2 regions of the Geodermatophilus sp. SYSU D00700 genome follow, and region 2 is predicted to be linked to the other one. Evidence: riboswitches for the same ligand, from Rfam matches in the RefSeq annotation. Region 2 holds a riboswitch; the other holds the start of a gene.
What was found. Region 2 has a riboswitch for S-adenosylmethionine ahead of thrC (threonine synthase). Riboswitches for the same ligand answer to the same signal wherever they lie in the genome.
Positions count from the first base shown of each region.

Region 1: linked by a shared signal. The riboswitch ahead of ACI79V_RS22115 (bifunctional o-acetylhomoserine/o-acetylserine sulfhydrylase) and the one ahead of thrC (threonine synthase) in region 2 are both predicted to bind S-adenosylmethionine.

Region 1 covers NZ_JBJGZA010000048.1:28,911-33,313, forward strand. The annotation lists gene ACI79V_RS22100 (mechanosensitive ion channel family protein) at 1-138, shown strand, start outside; gene ACI79V_RS22105 (hypothetical protein) at 135-635, shown strand; gene ACI79V_RS22110 (nitronate monooxygenase) at 661-1,707, shown strand; SAM riboswitch class IV at 1,729-1,846, shown strand; gene ACI79V_RS22115 (bifunctional o-acetylhomoserine/o-acetylserine sulfhydrylase) at 1,889-3,181, shown strand; gene metX (homoserine O-acetyltransferase MetX) at 3,183-4,304, shown strand.
Region 2 covers NZ_JBJGZA010000054.1:1,338-5,740, forward strand. The annotation lists gene groL (chaperonin GroEL) at 1-515, opposite strand, end outside; gene ACI79V_RS22875 (cold-shock protein) at 783-983, opposite strand; gene thrC (threonine synthase) at 1,193-2,494, opposite strand; SAM riboswitch class I at 2,507-2,628, opposite strand; gene ACI79V_RS22885 (HAD family hydrolase) at 3,150-3,986, shown strand; gene ACI79V_RS22890 (ABC transporter permease) at 3,976-4,403, opposite strand, start outside.

The sequences.
Region 1 (4,403 bases), on a different contig from region 2:
CCCGGGCGGCAGTTCGACGTGGGCCGCGACCTGCGCGAGCGGATCGTGCTGGCCTTCGCCCGCGCCGGGCTGACGCTGACGCCGAGTCCCGAGCCGGCTGCCCTGCCCGTTCGCCCCGCGCCGGCGGCGAAGCCGTGACCGTCCCCGGCGCCCCCCGCCCCGCCGAGCCCACCGGCGGACCCGGCTCCGGCGGCGACCCGGCCGCCCGCGGCCGCTTCGGCCTGTCCGTCCTGCGCCGCACGCCCGGCCACATCGGACGGGCCCGCACCTCGACCGTGGTGCTGGTCCTGCTCTTCCTCGGCCTGGGCCTGCTCTACCTCTACGTGCGGCCCGCCCCGGCCGGCACCGACCCGGCGGGCACCACGACGGTGACCACGCCCGCCCCCGCGCCGGCCGGCACCACGCCGCCCGCCACCGAGGCCCCCACCACCGAGGCCCCCACCACCGAGGCGCCCACCACCGCGGACCCGACCAGCGAGGCGCCGGCGACCACGCCGGAGGAGACCGCCCCGCCGACGACGGAGCCCCCGGCCGGCACGACCGGGGAGACGCCGTCCGAGCCGGTCCCGACGACCACCCGCGGGCCGGCGACGACGCCCGGGTCGGGACCGACGACCGTCTCCCCGCCCGGCTGACCCGGACGGGCGGAGGATGAGCGGCATGGTCCTGGGACTGCGCCGGCCGGTCGTGCAGGCACCGATGGCCGGCGGGCCCTCCACGCCCGCGCTCGCGGCTGCGGTGTCCGAAGGGGGCGGGCTGGGCTGCCTCGCTGCCGGGTACCGGACGCCGTCGGCGGTGCGCGAGGAGGTGCACGCCGTCCGGGCGCTGACCGGGCAGCGGTTCGCGGTCAACGTCTTCCTGCCCGGACCGCCGGCCGACGCCGACGCCGTGCGCCGCTACGCCGAGCGGCTCCGGCCCGAGGCCCGGCGCTGGGGCGTCGACCTGGGCGAGCCCCGGGCCGACGACGACGCCTGGGAGGACAAGGTCGCCCTGCTCGCCGAGGAGCGGGTGCCGGTGGTCTCGTTCACCTTCGGCCTGCCCCGCCCGGACGTGGTCGCCGCGCTGCACGCCGCCGGGTCCACCGTGCTCGTCACCGTCACCACCCCCGAGGAGGCGGTCGCGGCCCGCGACGGCGGCGCCGACGCGCTGGTCGTGCAGGGCATCGAGGCCGGCGGGCACCGGGGCGGACCGTCCGACCGGGACGGCGAGGGCGAGTACGGGCTGCTGCCGCTGCTCCGCCTCGTCGCCCGGGCCGTCGACCTGCCGCTGGTCGCCGCCGGCGGGATCCCCGACGGCGCCGCCGTCGCCGCGGTCCTGGTGGCCGGGGCGGAGGCCGCGCAACTGGGCACGGCGTTCCTCCGCTGCCCCGAGGCGGGCACCGCCCCGGCGCACCGCGAGGCGCTCACCACCTCCGGGCGCACGGCGCTGACCCGCGCCTTCAGCGGCCGGCGCGCCCGCGGGCTGGTCAACCGCTTCCTCACCGAGCACTCCCCCGCCGCCCCGGCGGCCTACCCCCAGGTCCACCACCTGACCTCGCCGCTGCGCGCGGCGGCCCGGCGGGCCGGCGACCCCGGGGGGCAGAGCATGTGGGCCGGGCAGGCGCACCGCCTGGCCGAGGCCGTCCCCGCCGCCGAGCTGGTGCGGCGCCTCGACGACGACGCCCGGGCCGCGCTCGCCCGCGTGCACCCCGGGAACGACCGCCGCTGACCTGGGCTATCGTCGGGGCAGGCTCACGAGAGGCAGCGCGAAGCACCTGGCTTGCTGCCCGGCAACCTCTTCCTCCGTCTGAGGTGCTCCCAGGGGAAGAGCCGGCCGTGCGGCGCCCGCTGCCCGGCAAGGACGGAGCACCTGTGCGCCGCAGGTCCTCCGGAGCGAGAGGAGACGGCGCGTGACCGACCCGAAGAGCTGGAGCTTCGAGACCCGGCAGATCCACGCCGGCACCAGCCCCGACCCCACGACGGGCGCCCGGGCGCTGCCCATCTACGCCACCACCAGCTACCAGTTCCGCGACACCCAGCACGCCGCGGACCTGTTCGCGCTGGCCGAGCTGGGCAACATCTACACGCGGATCATGAACCCCACGCAGGACGCGCTCGAGCAGCGCGTGGCCTCCCTCGAGGGCGGGGTCGCGGCGCTCGCGGTGGCCAGCGGCCAGGCGGCGGAGACCCTCGCACTGCTCAACGTCGCCGAGGCCGGCAGCCACGTCGTCGCCTCCGCCTCGCTCTACGGCGGCACGTACAACCTGCTGCACCACTCGCTGCCCAAGCTCGGCGTCGAGGTCTCCTTCGTGGAGGACCCCGACGACCCGCAGAACTGGCAGGCGCTCGTCCGCGAGAACACCAAGGCGTTCTACGGCGAGTCGATCGGCAACCCCAAGGGCGACGTCCTCGACATCGCCGCGGTCGCCGAGGTGGCCCACCGCAACGGCGTGCCGCTGATCGTCGACAACACCATCGCCACGCCCTACCTGGTGCGCCCGCTCGAGCACGGCGCCGACGTCGTCGTCCACTCGGCCACCAAGTACCTCGGCGGCCACGGCACCGCGATCGCCGGGCTCATCGTCGACGGCGGCGGCTTCGACTGGACCAGCGGGAAGTTCCCCGGCTTCACCACGCCGGACCCGACCTACCACGGCGTCGTCTACGCCGACCTCGGCGCCCCGGCCTACGCGCTCAAGGCCCGGGTGCAGCTGCTGCGCGACCTCGGCCCGGCGATCAGCCCGTTCAACGCCTGGCTGGTCGTCCAGGGCATCGAGACGCTGTCGCTGCGGATGGAGCGGCACGTGGCCAACGCCCAGCGGGTGGCCGAGTTCCTCGAGGCCCACGACGAGGTGGAGTCGGTGCACTACGCCGGCCTGCCGTCCTCGCCGTGGTACGCCGCCCACCAGCGCTACGCCCCGAAGGGCGCCGGGGCGGTGCTCGCCTTCGAGATCCGCGGCGGGATCGAGGCCGGCCGGCGGTTCGTCGAGGGCCTGGAGCTGCACAGCCACGTCGCCAACATCGGCGACGTGCGCAGCCTGGTCATCCACCCGGCGTCCACGACGCACTCGCAGCTGACCGCGGAGGAGCAGCTGACCACCGGCGTCACGCCCGGTCTGGTGCGGCTGGCCGCCGGCCTGGAGGGCATCGAGGACATCCTGGCCGACCTCGAGGCCGGGTTCCGCAGCGCCAAGGGGGCCTGACGTGACGGGGGTGAGGGACGCCCCGGCGTCCCTCACCCCGCCGCACACCGGCGGGTGGCGCGACGGCGACCCCACCGGGGACCGGCTGTTCCTCGACCTGGACGGCCCGGTCCGGCTGGAGCGCGGCGGGGTGCTGCCCGGCGTCCGGGTCGCCTACGAGACGTGGGGGACGCTCGCGCCCGACGGCGGCAACGCGGTGCTGGTCGAGCACGCGCTGACCGGCGACAGCCACGTCACCGGCCCCGCCGGACCCGGCCACCCGACGCCGGGCTGGTGGGCGCCGCTGGTCGGGCCGGGCGCGCCGCTGGACACCGACCGGCTCTTCGTCGTCTGCGCCAACGTGCTCGGCGGCTGCCAGGGCACCACCGGGCCGTCGTCGACGGCGCCCGACGGCCGCCCGTGGGGATCGCGGTTCCCCGAGGTGACCGTCGCTGACCAGGTGCTGGTCGAGGCCGCGCTGGCCGACGCGCTCGGCGTCCGCCGGTGGGCCGCCGTCGTCGGCGGGTCGATGGGCGGCATGCGGGCGCTGGAGTGGGCGGTCGCGCTGCCCGACCGGGTGGCCGGGCTGTTCTTCCTCGCCTCGGGTGCCGCGGTCACCGCCGACCAGCTGGGCACCCAGACCACCCAGCAGGCCGCCATCCGCGCCGACCCCGCGTGGGCGGGCGGTGACCACCTCCCGGGTCCGGGACCGGTCGCGGGCCTCGGTGTCGCGCGGCGGATCGCGCACCTCACCTACCGCAGCGCGTTCGAGCTCGAGGAGCGGTTCGGCGCCACGGTCCAGGACGACGGCCGCTTCGCCGTCGCCTCCTACCTCGACCACCACGCCGACAAGCTCGCCCGCCGCTTCGACGCCGGCAGCTACGTGGTGCTCACCGAGGCGATGAACACCTGGGACGTCGGCCGCGGCCGCGGCGGCGTGGAGGCGGCGCTGGCCCGCGTGACGGCCCGCGCCGTCGTGGCCGGGGTCGACAGCGACCGGCTCTACCCGCTGGGGCTGCAGCAGCGGGTGGCCGACGCGCTCGGGGTGCCGCTGCGGGTGCTGTCCTCGCCGTACGGGCACGACGGCTTCCTCGTCGAGGCCGACGCCGTCGGCGCGCTGGTGCGCGAGCTGCTGGGCACCTGAGGTCCCGCTTCCCCTCCCCCGGGGGGGGGGGGGGGGGGGGGGGGGGGGGGGGGGGGGGGGGGGGGGGGGGGGGGGGGGGGGGGGGGGGGGCGGGGGGGG
Region 2 (4,403 bases):
ACGCCTTCCTTGCCGACCTTGTCCATCGCCTCGGCGATGAGCTCACCGATGGCGGTGTCGGCGGCGGAGATCGACGCGGTGGCGGCGATCTGCTCCTTGGTCTCGACGTCCTTGGCGCTGGAGAGCAGATGCTCGGTGACCGAGGCGACGGCCTTCTCGATGCCCTTCTTCAGGGCCATCGGGTTGGCGCCGGCGGCGACGTTGCGCAGACCCTCGCGGACGAGCGCCTGGGCCAGCACGGTGGCGGTGGTGGTGCCGTCACCCGCGACGTCGTCGGTCTTCTTCGCGACCTCCTTGACCAGCTCGGCGCCGATCTTCTCCCAGGGGTCCTCGAGCTCGATCTCCTTGGCGATGCTCACACCGTCGTTGGTGATGGTGGGAGCGCCCCACTTCTTCTCGAGGACGACGTTGCGGCCCTTGGGGCCGAGCGTCACCTTGACGGCGTCGGCGAGGGTGTTCATGCCCCGCTCGAGGCCGCGGCGCGCCTCTTCCTCGAAGGCGATCATCTTGGCCATGTGGTGATGTCCTCCATGCATGGATCGCTGCACGGCCGGGACCGGCGCCCGCGACGGACGACACCGGCGCCGCGGACACTCCTACGGCCCGCGCTCCGGTGCCTCACCGTTCCGACCTGATTGGCACTCGGCACTGTCGAGTGCCAACCCGAAGTCTGGCACTCGCCCCTGCCGAGTGCAAGAACGGGGGGTGGGCGCCGGCTGTTCCCGGAACAGCGACGGCCCGGTCCCCGCGCGGGGGACCGGGCCGTGGCGCGGTGCCAGGAGTCAGGCGACGCGGACGCCGTCGGCCTGCGGGCCCTTCTCGCCCTGGACGACCTCGAAGGTGACCCGCTGGCCCTCGTCGAGGCTCTTGTAGCCGTCCATCTGGATGGCCGAGTAGTGGACGAAGACGTCCTGGCCGCCGTCGACGGCGATGAAGCCGAAGCCCTTCTCGGCGTTGAACCACTTCACGGTGCCCTGTGCCACGTGTGCTCCCACGGTGCGTGCGTGCGGACGGTTCCCCGTGGTCCGGGGACCGGGGTACAGCTCTTCCGCCCGTCGGACACGTGCGTGGAACTGACGACCGCGCGAGACGGTACAACAGGGACGCCGTCGTGGGGAGATGCCGCACACACGACTCGGGGACGACCGGGCGGGGATGTCACCCGCCGGATCGACGGCCCCGAGCGTACGCCTCAGCCGATGAGGCCCGCCGACCGGACCGACCGCAGCGACGGCTCCACCCGGTGCGTCGGGCCGACCACCGGCGTGAGCGGGTCGAGGGTCTTGAGGCCCTCGCCGGTGTTGAGGACGACGGTCTCCCGCGCCGGGTCCAGCCGGCCGTCCTCGACCAGCTGCCGCAGCACGGCCACGGTCACGCCGCCGGCGGTCTCGGCGAAGACGCCGGTGGTGCGGGCGAGGTCGCGGATGCCCTGGACGATCTGCTCGTCGCCGACCCGGCCGACCGCGCCGCCGGTGCGCCGGATCGCGTCGAGCGCGTAGGGCCCGTCGGCGGGGTTGCCGATGTTCAGTGACTTGGCGATGCCGGTGGGCTTGACCGGCTTGACGACGTCCCAGCCGTTGTCGAAGGCGGTGGCGATCGGGTCGCAACCGGCCGACTGGGCGCCGAACACCCGCCACTCGGTGGCCTCGACGATCCCGGCGGCGGCCAGCTCGCGGAAGGCCTTGTCCACCTTGGTCAGCAGCGAGCCCGAGGCCATCGGGATCACGACCTGGGCCGGGATCCGCCAGCCCAGCTGCTCGGCGATCTCGTAGCCCATCGTCTTGGAGCCCTCGGCGTAGTAGGGCCGCACGTTCTGGTTGACGAAGGCGGTGTCCTCGAACTCGTCGGTCTCGGCGAGCTCGCTGGTCAGCCGGTTGACGTCGTCGTAGGAGCCGTCGACGGCGACCAGCGTCTGCCCGTAGACCGCCGACTGCACGACCTTGCCCGGCTCGAGGTCGGCCGGGATGAAGACGAACGACGGGATGCCCGCGCGGGCGGCGTGCGCGGCCACGGAGTTGGCCAGGTTGCCGGTCGAGGCGGCGGCGATCTTCCGGTAGCCGAGGCCCTGGGCGGCCGTGGCGGCCAGCGACACCACGCGGTCCTTGAACGAGTGCGTGGGGTTGCCCGAGTCGTCCTTGACCCACAGCCCGCCGGTGACGCCGAGCTCGGCGGCGAGCCGGTCGGCGCGCACCAGCGGGGTCAGGCCCGGGTCGAGGGAGACGCGGTCGGCCGGGTCCTGGCCCACCGGCAGCAGCGCGGCGTAGCGCCAGATGTTCTGCGGGCCGGCCTCGATCTGCTCGCGGGTCACCGACCGGAGGGCCTCGGGGTCGTAGTCGACCTCGAGCGGGCCGAAGCACTCGGCACAGGCGTGCTCGGCGATCAGGCCGAAGGTGGCGCCGCAGTTGCGACAGACGAGGCCGCGGGCGGGACTGGGCGGGACCGGGCCACGGGCGTGCACGTCGGCCTGGGCGGATCCGGGAGCGGTCAGGGTCATGCGACGACTACCTCCTCATCTTCCCCGCGGCGGGCCGTCGAGCCGCGCGGGACGGAATTGGCACCTCTCGCCGCTCGCGCGGCGGGTTGCCGGGGCTTCGCCGGGCCGTGTCCCTCTGCCCCTCTGGATGAGTGGAACGCCGGCGACTCTACCCACCCGGCGTCGGCGACCCGGGGTCGGCACGGCGGGCTCGGGCCTCGACACGGCCGCGGGCGCGGGCGCGGGATGCGGGCTCCCGCCCGACCTGCGAGGAGGCCGTGCACACCGGTCGGGCACGCCGCCCCTGGCCGGGGCCGGCCCTCGCGCTCCTCCTCGCCGTGACGGGCTGCGCCGGCGAGGACGCCCGGCCTTCTCCTCCTCCCGCTGCCTCGAACACCGTCTACGCGGTCAGCGCCGCGGGAGCGCTGCCCACGCTGCACGACGGTCCCGCCGTCGAGGTGGTGCTGCGGAGGCGGCCCTCGCGGTGCGACGTCCACGCGCTCGGGGAGAGCCACCGCACCGGGCTGGTGGAGCTGGTGGTCGCCCTCGGGAGGCCGCGCCCCGGCGGGTGGTGGTCACGCCGGACCAGGAGGTCCGCCGCCGGCTGGAGACGTTCGCGGTGGACACCTGCCGGGCGCGTCCGGACCGAGCGGGGCCGCAGGTGAGGATGTGCGCCATGTCCCCGGCCGCAGCGCGCATCGTCTACACCGACCTCGACGGCACCATGGTCGGCCCTCGGGGGTCGTTCTGGCACGACGCCGGCGGGTCGCCCACCGCGGAGCCCGCGGCCGCGCTGCTGGAGCTGCACACCGCCGGGGTCGCGCTGGTGATCGTCAGCGGGCGGACCGCCGACCAGGTCACCGAGGCCGGGCGGATATTCGCCGCCGACGGCGCGATCGCCGAGCTGGGGTCGCTGGTGACCTGGCGGGGCGGGCGCGAGCGCCACCACCTCACCGGCGAGCTGCCCCCCGAGTACGCCGGTCGCACGCCGATGGACGTGATGGCCGAGCTCGGCGTCGTCGAGGCGCTGTGCGCCGCCCACCCCGGCCGGCTGGAGTGGCACGCGCCCTGGCACGTCACGCACGAGGGCGACGCGCTGCTGCGCGGCTACGTCGACCTCCTCGCCGTCGACGCCTGGCTGGCCGAGCGCGGGCTGGGCTGGCTGACCCTCAACGACAACGGCGCCATCCCGGCGTCGGCGCGGCTGAGCCTGGCGCCGGAGGGGCAGCTGGCGCGGGTCTACCACCTCATGCCGCGCGGCATCTCCAAGGGCGCGGCCATCGCCTGGGACCTCGAGCGGCGCGGCCTGGACCCCGCCGACGCCGTCGCCATCGGGGACAGCGCCAGCGACCTGGACATGGCGCCCGCCGTCGGCCGGCTGTGGATCACCGCGAACGGCGCCGAGGTCGAGGGCATGGCCGGGCTGATGGACGCCGTCCCCAACGTGTCGGTGACCGACGGCGCGATGGGCGTCGGCTGGGCCCAGGCGGTCCGGAGCTCGATCAGCTCGTGACGTCGCGGCGGGAGAAGTGGCGGAACGCCAGCGCGGTGAAGACGGCGACGTAGACCAGCGACTGGACCACCCCGCGGAACAGGTCCGAGGAGTCGACCGGCGTCTGCAGCAGGTCGGTCCAGGCGAAGGACTCCGCGGTGGGGAACCAGTCACGGATCGCGCCGAGCTGCTCGACCTGGTCGAGGATCGAGAAGACGATCGTGGTGAACACCGCGCCGCCGACCGCGGCCAGGGGCGCGTCGGTGATCGTGGACAGCCAGAACGCCAGCGCGCCGACCACGAGCAGGTGCACGGACAGGTAGCCGAGCATCCCGGCCAGCCGCAGCAGCCCCTCGCCCTGCGGGAGGCTCACGCCGATCGGCGTGCGGATGTCGTCGAAGCCGAAGGCGATCCCGCCGGCCACCACCGCGACCAGGG